DNA from 2 places in the Sporosarcina soli genome. Region 2 is predicted to be linked to the other one. Evidence: riboswitches for the same ligand, from Rfam matches in the RefSeq annotation. Region 2 holds a riboswitch; the other holds the start of a gene.

Region 1 (4,741 bases), on a different contig from region 2:
AATGACAAACTGGGCGATCTTACTGGAAAAATTCCTTCTTTCCACTTCTTTTAGCTTCTGCAATTGCTTTAATGTATGGTCAGATGTATCGGAAGGCAGCCGGAATGTAATCGGCTGCCCCCTTTTCAAACCAGTTTCACTCATGGTTCATCACCTATTTTGTTTTCGCTAACTTTTCTTCTTCCCTCGGCTTCACCGGCTGGCTTTTTCGAGCAAAATCGGAAATCAGTTTGTAATATGCGTTGGCCATCATCCAAACGCTCTCTTTTTCATCCTCGAAGAAATCGATATTATAGCCATCCAAACTGTTATTCAACGTCTTCAGATAGTCTTTCAATACGATGGAACCTCCGCCGATGAAATAGCAGATTTCCGTTTGCGAGTTTCTTTGCCAAATGTTGCGCAAATGACGATACTGCTTTTTCGCCAAGTCTAACAGGATCCGATCGACGATGTCATGCACGCTTGTCCGGCTTCCCCGCACCATAATATGATTACGGTCATTTTTCTTCGTAATGATATCGACCACATCAGAACGGCTATCTAGCTCAACACCATGACGCGCGTAAATCTCTTCACGAATCTTATCCAGAGACTCTGAAACACCTAAATTGAAGCCTTGTGCCTTATCGTCATCCACTTTACGGTTTTTAATAACCGCCACATCCGTCGATAATCCCCCGATATCTTGGATCAGAATCCGTTTGTCAATCAGCTCTTTATTGATGATATTCAAGTTATTGTCCATTACAAGATTGATAAATGCCGCGAACCCTTCCGGATACACTTTTACTTCATCGAATTTCAGATTCACTTTCAATCCTTGGTATTTAGGAGTCACTAAAAATTCGACTTGGTGGACCGAACCGAGTAGTTGGGAACGATAGCCTACGTCCTTCCCTTCCTTCACTTCTCTTAGCGGAAGGCCTGTCCCAAGCGTATATGTCGCCTCAATTACATTATTATTACGTTTAAAAACACTTTTGTTTTCTTCACGGGCTGCATCCAATGCCAAAGCAGCAAACAACATCACAAGTGTCTGATCTTCCTCAGATTTGTTACTTCCCGGGTCCAACTCCGTAGAATTCCCGCTCTTTGTCGCCAATTTCCCAACACGGTAAATGGCATTGTTGTCATGTAGTGTAGGAGAGTGCAAACGGATATGGATACCTTCTGTAGGGTCTTGATTGTCCAATTCCTCAATACCGATAATCGGACGATCTGCAACATCCTGCGCAATCACATTCGGGATATTGAGTTCCGTTTCCAACTTTCCAAAAATAGCTTTCAATGAATCGTTTCCTACGTCAATTGCTGCAATTCTAGATTCCGTCAATCCAATCACCCTTCCCTTAATCTTTCTTTCCACTAAAATGGTACTGGAGTTTTCTAGACAAATCAATACTATCCCTTCATTTATCACACAACTGTAATGTTGTGTGCGCAGGCGTAAACATGTATACATTTCCGTATACCCATATAAATAAAGGATGTGTACTTATTTGTATACTTGTAAACGTAATTGTTTACTAATGTATACAATTACGTTTACAACACTACTATGTTTGTATACATCGATTTCAATAGTAAAATTTCGTTTTTGACGGCAAGCACAACTTCCTCTTCTTGCCTATTGTTGCGGGGAGCTTTTTCTCTTTATTTAGACGGAACTACAATAGATACTCCCTCTAAAGGTCGTAAATCAATAACGCCTCGGCGTTATTGCGTCCGGATTTTGAATTGAGCTTGCTCAATTCACTCCTTTCAAAATCCGTGACATCCGCCGGAGGCTTGGGCCAACAGGATGTTGGTCACTCAGGCGTTGCCAATCAAACAGCGAAGGGTTTGATTTGCCGTATTTCTGCGGTTTTTTGCAGAAATTAAGGCACGTTCATTCAGGGCGCGGCGACCTTAGCCTGAGTTCCTCTATTCAGCCGGGGTTTGAACCCCCACTGAATGGAATGCATTTCTAGCATTCATCCCACCACTTATAGAAGTGCGGGACTTCTGCTGAAGCAAGTTAAATTCCCCACGTATCGGATAAGTCGATCAAGCCCCAATTCAGGAAATATGTGCCCGTCATATTAAATGTAGGAGATTGTACCTCTCCTTCCTTTGCGCACGTTGAGCCGTTCGTCATATTATGTTATTGTTAATTTAAAATAGAAGGATCTACCGCTAGGGGAGTCTTGTGAAAGACTGAGACGCATTTATGCGGACCCTTGGAACCTGATCTGGGTCAAACCAGCGTAGGGAAGTGGAAACGCTTGAACAATGATTACCGCCGCTTCCAATTCTGCAATGAGGGAGCGGCTTTTGCATATTCATCCGCCAGTTATGAGGCTGGGCATTGGCTTGCACCCTGCCCTATTTGCTTACACTTGTGCAGGTTTTGATTGCATTTGCAAAGTGTTTACTTGCATTTATTGTCGATTGCTTGCATTACAGGCCTTTAGAACCCGACAAATCCAAATTCTTCATTGAAAAGAAACCGTATGCTAAAGGAGGATACACTATGACAACTTTGATACAGAAACTGCGTGAGGAACGCCCGCTTATTCATTGTATAACGAATATTGTCGTCGCCAATTTCCAAGCGAACGGCTTGCTGGCTCTCGGGGCCTCCCCCGTTATGGCAGACGCGATAGAAGAAGCTGCCGAAATCGCAGCCGTCTCATCCTGTACCGTATTGAATACCGGAACGCTGAAAAAGGACACGGTAACATCAATGTTATTGGCGGGGAAAAGTGCCAATCAACAAGGAATTCCTGTCGTCCTAGACCCGGTTGGCGCGGGCGCAACTGCTTTCCGGAAAGAGGCCATTTTAAGGATTTTAAAGGAAGTGGATGTGATGCTCATCCGTTGCAACGCAGGGGAACTGGCTGCCATTGCCGGAGTCGACTGGCGTTTCAAAGGCGTCGATGCAGGAGAGGGCGAAGCGGATATTACTGCCCTTGCAGAGGAAGTTGCTCGCACGCATAACTGTGTCGTTGCAGTCACCGGTCCTTGGGATATTGTAGCGGATCAGCATGGAACGAGTTGCGTGACAGGTGGGCATCCGCTTATGTCCCATCTGACAGGTGCAGGTTGTCTTCTCAGCGCCGTCGCTGGCGCTTTCTTGGCTGTGGCAGAAGAAGATCCATTCAACGCCGTAACCACTGCATTGGCCTTTTACAAGAAAGCCGGGGAAAAAGCTGCAGAGCATGCTTCAGGTCCAGGCGATTTTAAAATTCATTTCCTGAATGCCCTTTATGCATTGGAGGAAGACGTTATTCAAGATTGTCAATTCATTCGACAACCTCAAGGGAATGACAAGGGGATGACGTTGTCATGAACACACGAAAGATGGTCATCATGACCATGTTCGTCGCCATCGCGGTTGCCGGCTCGACATTCGTTTACTTTCCGGCCGGCATTGCACGAGCCTACCCGATCCAACATGCCGTCAATGTCATCGCCGCGATCATGCTTGGACCCGTTCCGGCCGTTATGATCGCTTTCTTAACCGGTCTTGTCCGCATACTGACAGGCACAGGTTCTTTGCTTGCATTTCCAGGAGGTATGATCGGCGCCTTTCTTGCGGGCGTCTTCTATAAGTATTTCAGAAAGACATGGCTGGCAGCTGTCGGGGAAGTCATCGGAACAGGCGTCATCGCCTCCCTACTCGCTGTCCCCTATGCCAAACTATTGATGGGGACGGCATTCACGGCTTTCTTTTTCGTCCCTCCCTTTCTCGTCTCCAGTGTCAGCGGCGCCATTTTAGGCTTGGTGCTCGTTGCGCGATTACAGCGAACACAGATTGGTAGTCGGCTAAGACGGGAAATATAAAAGGAGGCAATCACAAAATGATTGCCTCCCCAGTCTGTTGACAAACGCTAATTAATCATCCGATCAAGAAAAAGTTCCACTTTTTCCAGATAGGCGTCACCCGCTATAGCAAAAGATTCACCGTGGTTCGCATCGGGAACGAGATAGAGTTCCGCATGACTAGCGGTTTGCTGAAACAACTCCTCCGCCATCTCCGTCGGAACGAATGTATCACCTTCCCCATGAATATAGAGTATCGGGACATCCGTCTTCTCCACTTCTGTCATTGCACTAGCTTCCCTGAAGGAATAACCGGCTCTAATTTTCGTCAACAAACTCGTGCTATCCAGCAAAGGAAATGCCGGTAAGTGAAACATCCGATTCATTTGATACGTAAACAACTGGTAAACCGACTGATACGGACTATCCGCAATGATGGCCTGCACCTGAGAAGGAAGCTCTTCTTCCCCACTAGCCATCAGGACGGTTGCCGCTCCCATCGATAACCCATGGTAAACCACTTTCGTATCCCGTCCGAGTTTCTTCACCAATAAATATGTCCAATCGATCAAGTCAAGCCGATCTGGCCAGCCAAAACCGTAATAATTTCCCTCGCTTTTTCCATGCCCCCGTGCATCAGGCATGAAAATATCGTAGCCTAATTCATTATGATAATGCTGTCCGTATAACCCCATTTGCTTGCCATTCCCTAAATAGCCATGTGTCAGGATGACCAATTTATCGGTCGGCTGGGAGGCTGGCAAATAGTAACCGGACAGTTTCAGTCCATCGCGTGATGTTAATGTAAGGTGCTCAAAGGGCTGATCCTTTACCCACTCGATCCAATCCCCGTTCAAATACAGCTCCATCGACTGATCCGAAACTTCTAAATCAGCGTTATTCTGCAAGAAATCTTTCGGGCCACGCTTGACCG
Region 2 (4,741 bases):
CCGTTTTCGTTTGAACGGGGGCAGACATCGAAACAATACCCTTTACGGGTAGTCTGATCCTACTTTTAAGGCGAGTAATCCACCTAACGAAACGCCCGCAACCGCAATTTCATCGAAACCTTCCGCATTGCCAGTAAAGTCATGCAGTAAAAGAACCGCCTTGTTACCTCCGCTATACGTAAAACTTTTAGGTGCAACTACTTTCATATTCTGTACTCCTTTGTGCCAATGAATAAAGTGATTTTGGTATCAATGTCTCTATTTCATCTTCACGATTAAGGTCATCGGAGATAAGGTCTTTCTGGTTGCGTTTGGATGTTAGCTTTTTTGTTTATGGCTAGTATCATAACGTAGGGGGATCTTATAAATAATTTATAGACTCCGTCAATATCGATGTTGTTTTATAGCGCTGTTTCGTCGGTTTTACCATTCCGACCACATCCGGTCTTTGTCAAGGACGATAAAGAACGTTAAGAGCGCCTTAGAATCACTTGCATTGAAATACTTTATTCAGGTGCGAAAGTTGAGTTAATAATATAAACTATCCACATAATTGCACTTACAACATATTCGATGTGTAATCTCTACTATATAATAATCATGTGAACAATTTTCTTGGAGTTCTTTCAGTGCTGTTTCCAGTATTTTGAGTTGATGCTTGCATTGTTCAATTTTATTCAAAAGTAGATCCGTCTCTTTCATCGTCACTCCCCCCTCCAAAGTGGTCTCAAATGTATAGAGTACCGCCAACCTTTTGAAATTCCTTTGCTTTATCGTCCAAGCCTTTTTCGATTGTAAGTTTTTCTTCTATCTGATTTTGATCTGCATATTTCCGTATATCATGTGATATTCGCATACTGCAAAATTTCGGGCCACACATCGAACAAAAGTGGGAAACTTTTGCTCCTTCAGCTGGTAATGTTTCATCGTGGTATTCCAGTGCACGCTCTGGATCAAGTCCTAAATTGAATTGGTCTATCCAACGGAATTCGAATCGTGCTTTTGAAAGTGCATCATCTCTTTTTTGAGCATTTGGATGGCCTTTCGCAAGATCAGCCGCGTGTGCTGCAATTTTATAGGCTATAACACCTTCTCGGACATCATTTTTGTTTGGTAAACCAAGATGCTCTTTCGGTGTTACATAACAAAGCATTGCCGTACCAAACCAGCCAATCATTGCTGCCCCGATTGCGGATGTAATATGATCATATCCCGGTGCGATATCAGTCGTTAATGGTCCCAATGTATAAAAGGGTGCTTCTTGACAGACTTCCATCTGTTTATCAACGTTTTCTTTAATCAAGTCCATTGGTACGTGACCGGGACCTTCAATCATTACTTGAATATCATGCTTCCATGCAATTTTCGTTAATTCTCCAAGCGTATCCAGTTCTGCAAACTGGGCTTCATCATTGGCATCGGCAATCGAACCTGGTCGTAAACCATCCCCCAAAGAAAATGACACATCATATTGCTTCATAATTTCGCAAATTTCTTCAAAATGAGTATACAAGAAGCTTTCTTTATGATGAATCAGGCACCATTGTGCCATTATTGAACCGCCTCTTGAAACAATCCCAGTGACACGCTTCACGGTCATTGGGATATAACGCAACAATACCCCTGCGTGAAGAGTAAAATAGTCAACACCTTGTTCTGCTTGCTCAATCAATGTATCACGGTAAACTTCCCAAGAAAGATCTTCCACTTTTCCATCTACTTTTTCAAGTGCCTGATAGAGCGGGACCGTTCCGACTGGAACCGGAGAATTACGGATAATCCATTCACGTGTTGTGTGGATATCCTTACCTGTCGATAAATCCATAATTGTATCTGAACCCCAGCGAGTTGCCCATGTCATTTTCTCTACTTCGTTCTCAATGGAGGATGTGACCACAGAATTTCCGATATTAGCATTTATTTTTACATGAAAATTCCTACCGATAATCATCGGCTCCGTTTCTGGATGGTTAATATTTGATGGGATAATGGCTCTTCCATGCGCGACTTCATCACGGACAAAATCTGCATCCATGCCTTCACGTATTGCGATAAACTCCATTTCAGGAGTAACGATTCCTTTTCTCGCATAGTGCATCTGTGTTACATTTTTACCTTCTTTCGCACGTAGTGGTTTTCTTTTCGGTAATTGAAAGTTATTGTTTTCTTTTTCGTTATTCGTTTTATAACCGTTATCTTCCGGCTTTAATTCTCTTCCTTCATATTCCTCTACATCCTCGCGTTCTAAGATCCAGTTTTTCTTTATTGTAGGGAGTCCTTTGCGAATATCCACTTTATATTTGTCATCCGTATATTTACCACTTGTATCATAGACTTGGAGTGGTTCATTCTCACTTTCGCCTCTATCCGTTATCGTCGGTGATAGTTGAATTTCTCTTACAGGTACAAGGATGTCCGGCCTGCTACCTTGAATGTACACTTTCTTGCTCGCTGGAAAACTTTCATAAATGTGAATTGGCATAGTCCCTATTTCTTTGTCCATCAAGTCAATCGTCTCCTCTTTTTTTAGTTTCTTGGTAGACCATAACTCAGTCCAAAGGAAGTCGTTCCTCATTCATAGAACATGAATAATGACACACGATTTATTCACAAAAAAGACTAGATCCAAGTAAATACGGACCTAGTCTCTCTAAATGAAACATACATATTGAATGCATGTCATCAGTAGAATTTAGAAACTTCCCCACGCTGGTATGAGCCAGATCAGGTCCAAAGAGTTAGGAAAACTTAAACGTTTTTTCCCTCTCAGCCCAGACTAACCGGACACCTCTAGTTCAATCTCATTAAATTATTTGGTCTAACAATTCGAAGTATAACTAATAATAAAAAAATGTCAACATTAAGTTCTATTAGTTTGTCTTATATTGTCCGCAGCCAGTCTTCCTAAAGGTGCATTAAATATTGTAATGGGTATGGATGTGGAAGTAGGGGAAACTTTAATAATTGAACCTAGAGTGAAAAAGTGACCTTTAAGGGTAGTAATTCCATTGGATAGAAGATCAAAGAAATGGCTGGGACTAAAAAAGTAACGTTAGGGTTAGGATTTAACGCTCCAATTCTCAATTTTAATGATGCAAATTTAGATGCTTGTGTCTCATCTTTTATTCAAGGTGGTTTTACCTTTGCAAGGCAGGCTTGTGTTTCTGTCCAAAGAATCTACGCACCAAAAAATATATATCCATTACTTGTTTAAAGACTGGTTGTGGAAGCGAAGAAACTAAATGTAGGTGATCCGCTTAAACCGCCAACGGATACTGGTCCAATGATTACAAAATCGATATCTATTGGGCTTTACTGATGGAAGATTGCACCAGAAACAGTTGAAGTGTGGATTAATAAGGTTTCCTAGCTACGCTACGATCACATTCCTTATGGAAGAGTTAAGTTCAGAGGAATAGGTAAAGAAGGTGTTAAATATGCTATTGAAGACATGACGGAATTAAAATTTATTAGTATTAATATGGGTAATCATTAATATATGTTTCGTTATGTGGGCCGCATTTAGTGACCTTTAGATTAGCCTTATTTGTTTATGCCTTATGAACTTAAATAAGAATCTTAATAGCTGGGATCTATTAATAATGTTATTATCTTAATAGCACAAAAACAAATAGGGGATTCGTCAATGTTTGAAAAGGTATTGGAAGCAGCTAAACGTCTAGAAGGTGTGGCCCATAAAACCCCGGTAATGACTTCACAATTGCTTGATAAGCAGACTGGAAACACGATTTTCTTAAAATGTGAGAATTTACAGCGCATCGGAGCGTTCAAATTTTGTGGTGCCTATAATGCTGTCAGTTCTCTGCCACAGGATGTTCGCGGGAAAGGGATCATTACTTACTCTTCAGGTAATCATGCCCAGGCTGTCGCTCTGACAGGTAATTTGTTGAAAGTACATACAACAGTCGTCGTCCCTTCGGATACGGCACCAGTGAAAATTGCTGCCGCCAAGTCCTATGGTGCCGATATTGTCTACTACGACCGGGCAAAGGAGAGGCGAGAGGATGTGACCCAACAGCTGATCGATAAAAACGGTTATATCTTTATCCCGCTATTTGATAATGAGGAAGTAATAGCCGGACAGGGAACGGCTGCCAAGGAATTAATTGAGGAGGTCGGAGAACTGGACTATCTTTTGGTTCCATGCAGTGGGGGCGGAATGCTCAGCGGCAGTGCTATTAGTAGTAAACATTTGCTTCCTCAGTGTCAGGTTATTGGCGTGCAGCCTGAATTGGTCGATTATGCAGTACGTTCATTCAATACCGGTGAACTCCACCGTATAGACAATCCGCAGACGATTGTCGATGGGCTACGAGGTACGTCATTAGGGAATCTTAATTTCCCTATTCTCAGAGAACTTGTCGACGATATGATCACTGTCAGGGACGAAGGTGTGATAACGACGATGCACTATCTCTGGAGCCGTCTGAAAATAGTCGTCGAATTAGCGGGAGCAGTCAGTCTAACTCCTTTGTTTCATCGTGATTTCTCAGTGGAAGGTAAACGTATTGGTTTCATAGTAAGTGGTGGGAATGTGGATGTCCGAAATGCCGGAGAACTGTTTGCGGAAATCAGAGATTAGAATTCCTAAAGTATAAAGAATTGCACCAACAATCAATTTTAATTCAAATAGTAAGATGATGAAATGATGGTACATATTGAAGTTGCAGCAGAACAAAAATCACAGGAATTGGTCTTGAAATTCCTTCTATTCCTTATC

What was found. A riboswitch is a leader RNA that binds a small molecule or an ion and turns the genes downstream of it on or off. The one in region 2 is predicted to bind thiamine pyrophosphate.
Region 1: linked by a shared signal. The riboswitch ahead of thiM (hydroxyethylthiazole kinase) and the one ahead of thiC (phosphomethylpyrimidine synthase ThiC) in region 2 are both predicted to bind thiamine pyrophosphate.

Annotation. Positions count from the first base shown of each region.
Region 1 is NZ_JBHSNO010000007.1:219,250-223,990, reverse strand. Features, by position in the region: gene ACFPRA_RS14730 (hypothetical protein) at 1-144, opposite strand, end outside; gene ACFPRA_RS14725 (Alp7A family actin-like protein) at 155-1,336, opposite strand; TPP riboswitch at 2,171-2,273, shown strand; gene thiM (hydroxyethylthiazole kinase) at 2,516-3,334, shown strand; gene thiW (energy coupling factor transporter S component ThiW) at 3,331-3,828, shown strand; gene ACFPRA_RS14710 (alpha/beta hydrolase) at 3,876-4,715, opposite strand.
Region 2 is NZ_JBHSNO010000001.1:546,174-550,914, reverse strand. Features, by position in the region: partial or broken gene ACFPRA_RS02685 (alpha/beta hydrolase) at 1-207, opposite strand, end outside; gene thiC (phosphomethylpyrimidine synthase ThiC) at 728-2,503, opposite strand; TPP riboswitch at 2,685-2,802, opposite strand; gene ACFPRA_RS02675 (aldehyde dehydrogenase family protein) at 3,029-3,214, shown strand; gene ACFPRA_RS02670 (pyridoxal-phosphate dependent enzyme) at 3,689-4,603, shown strand.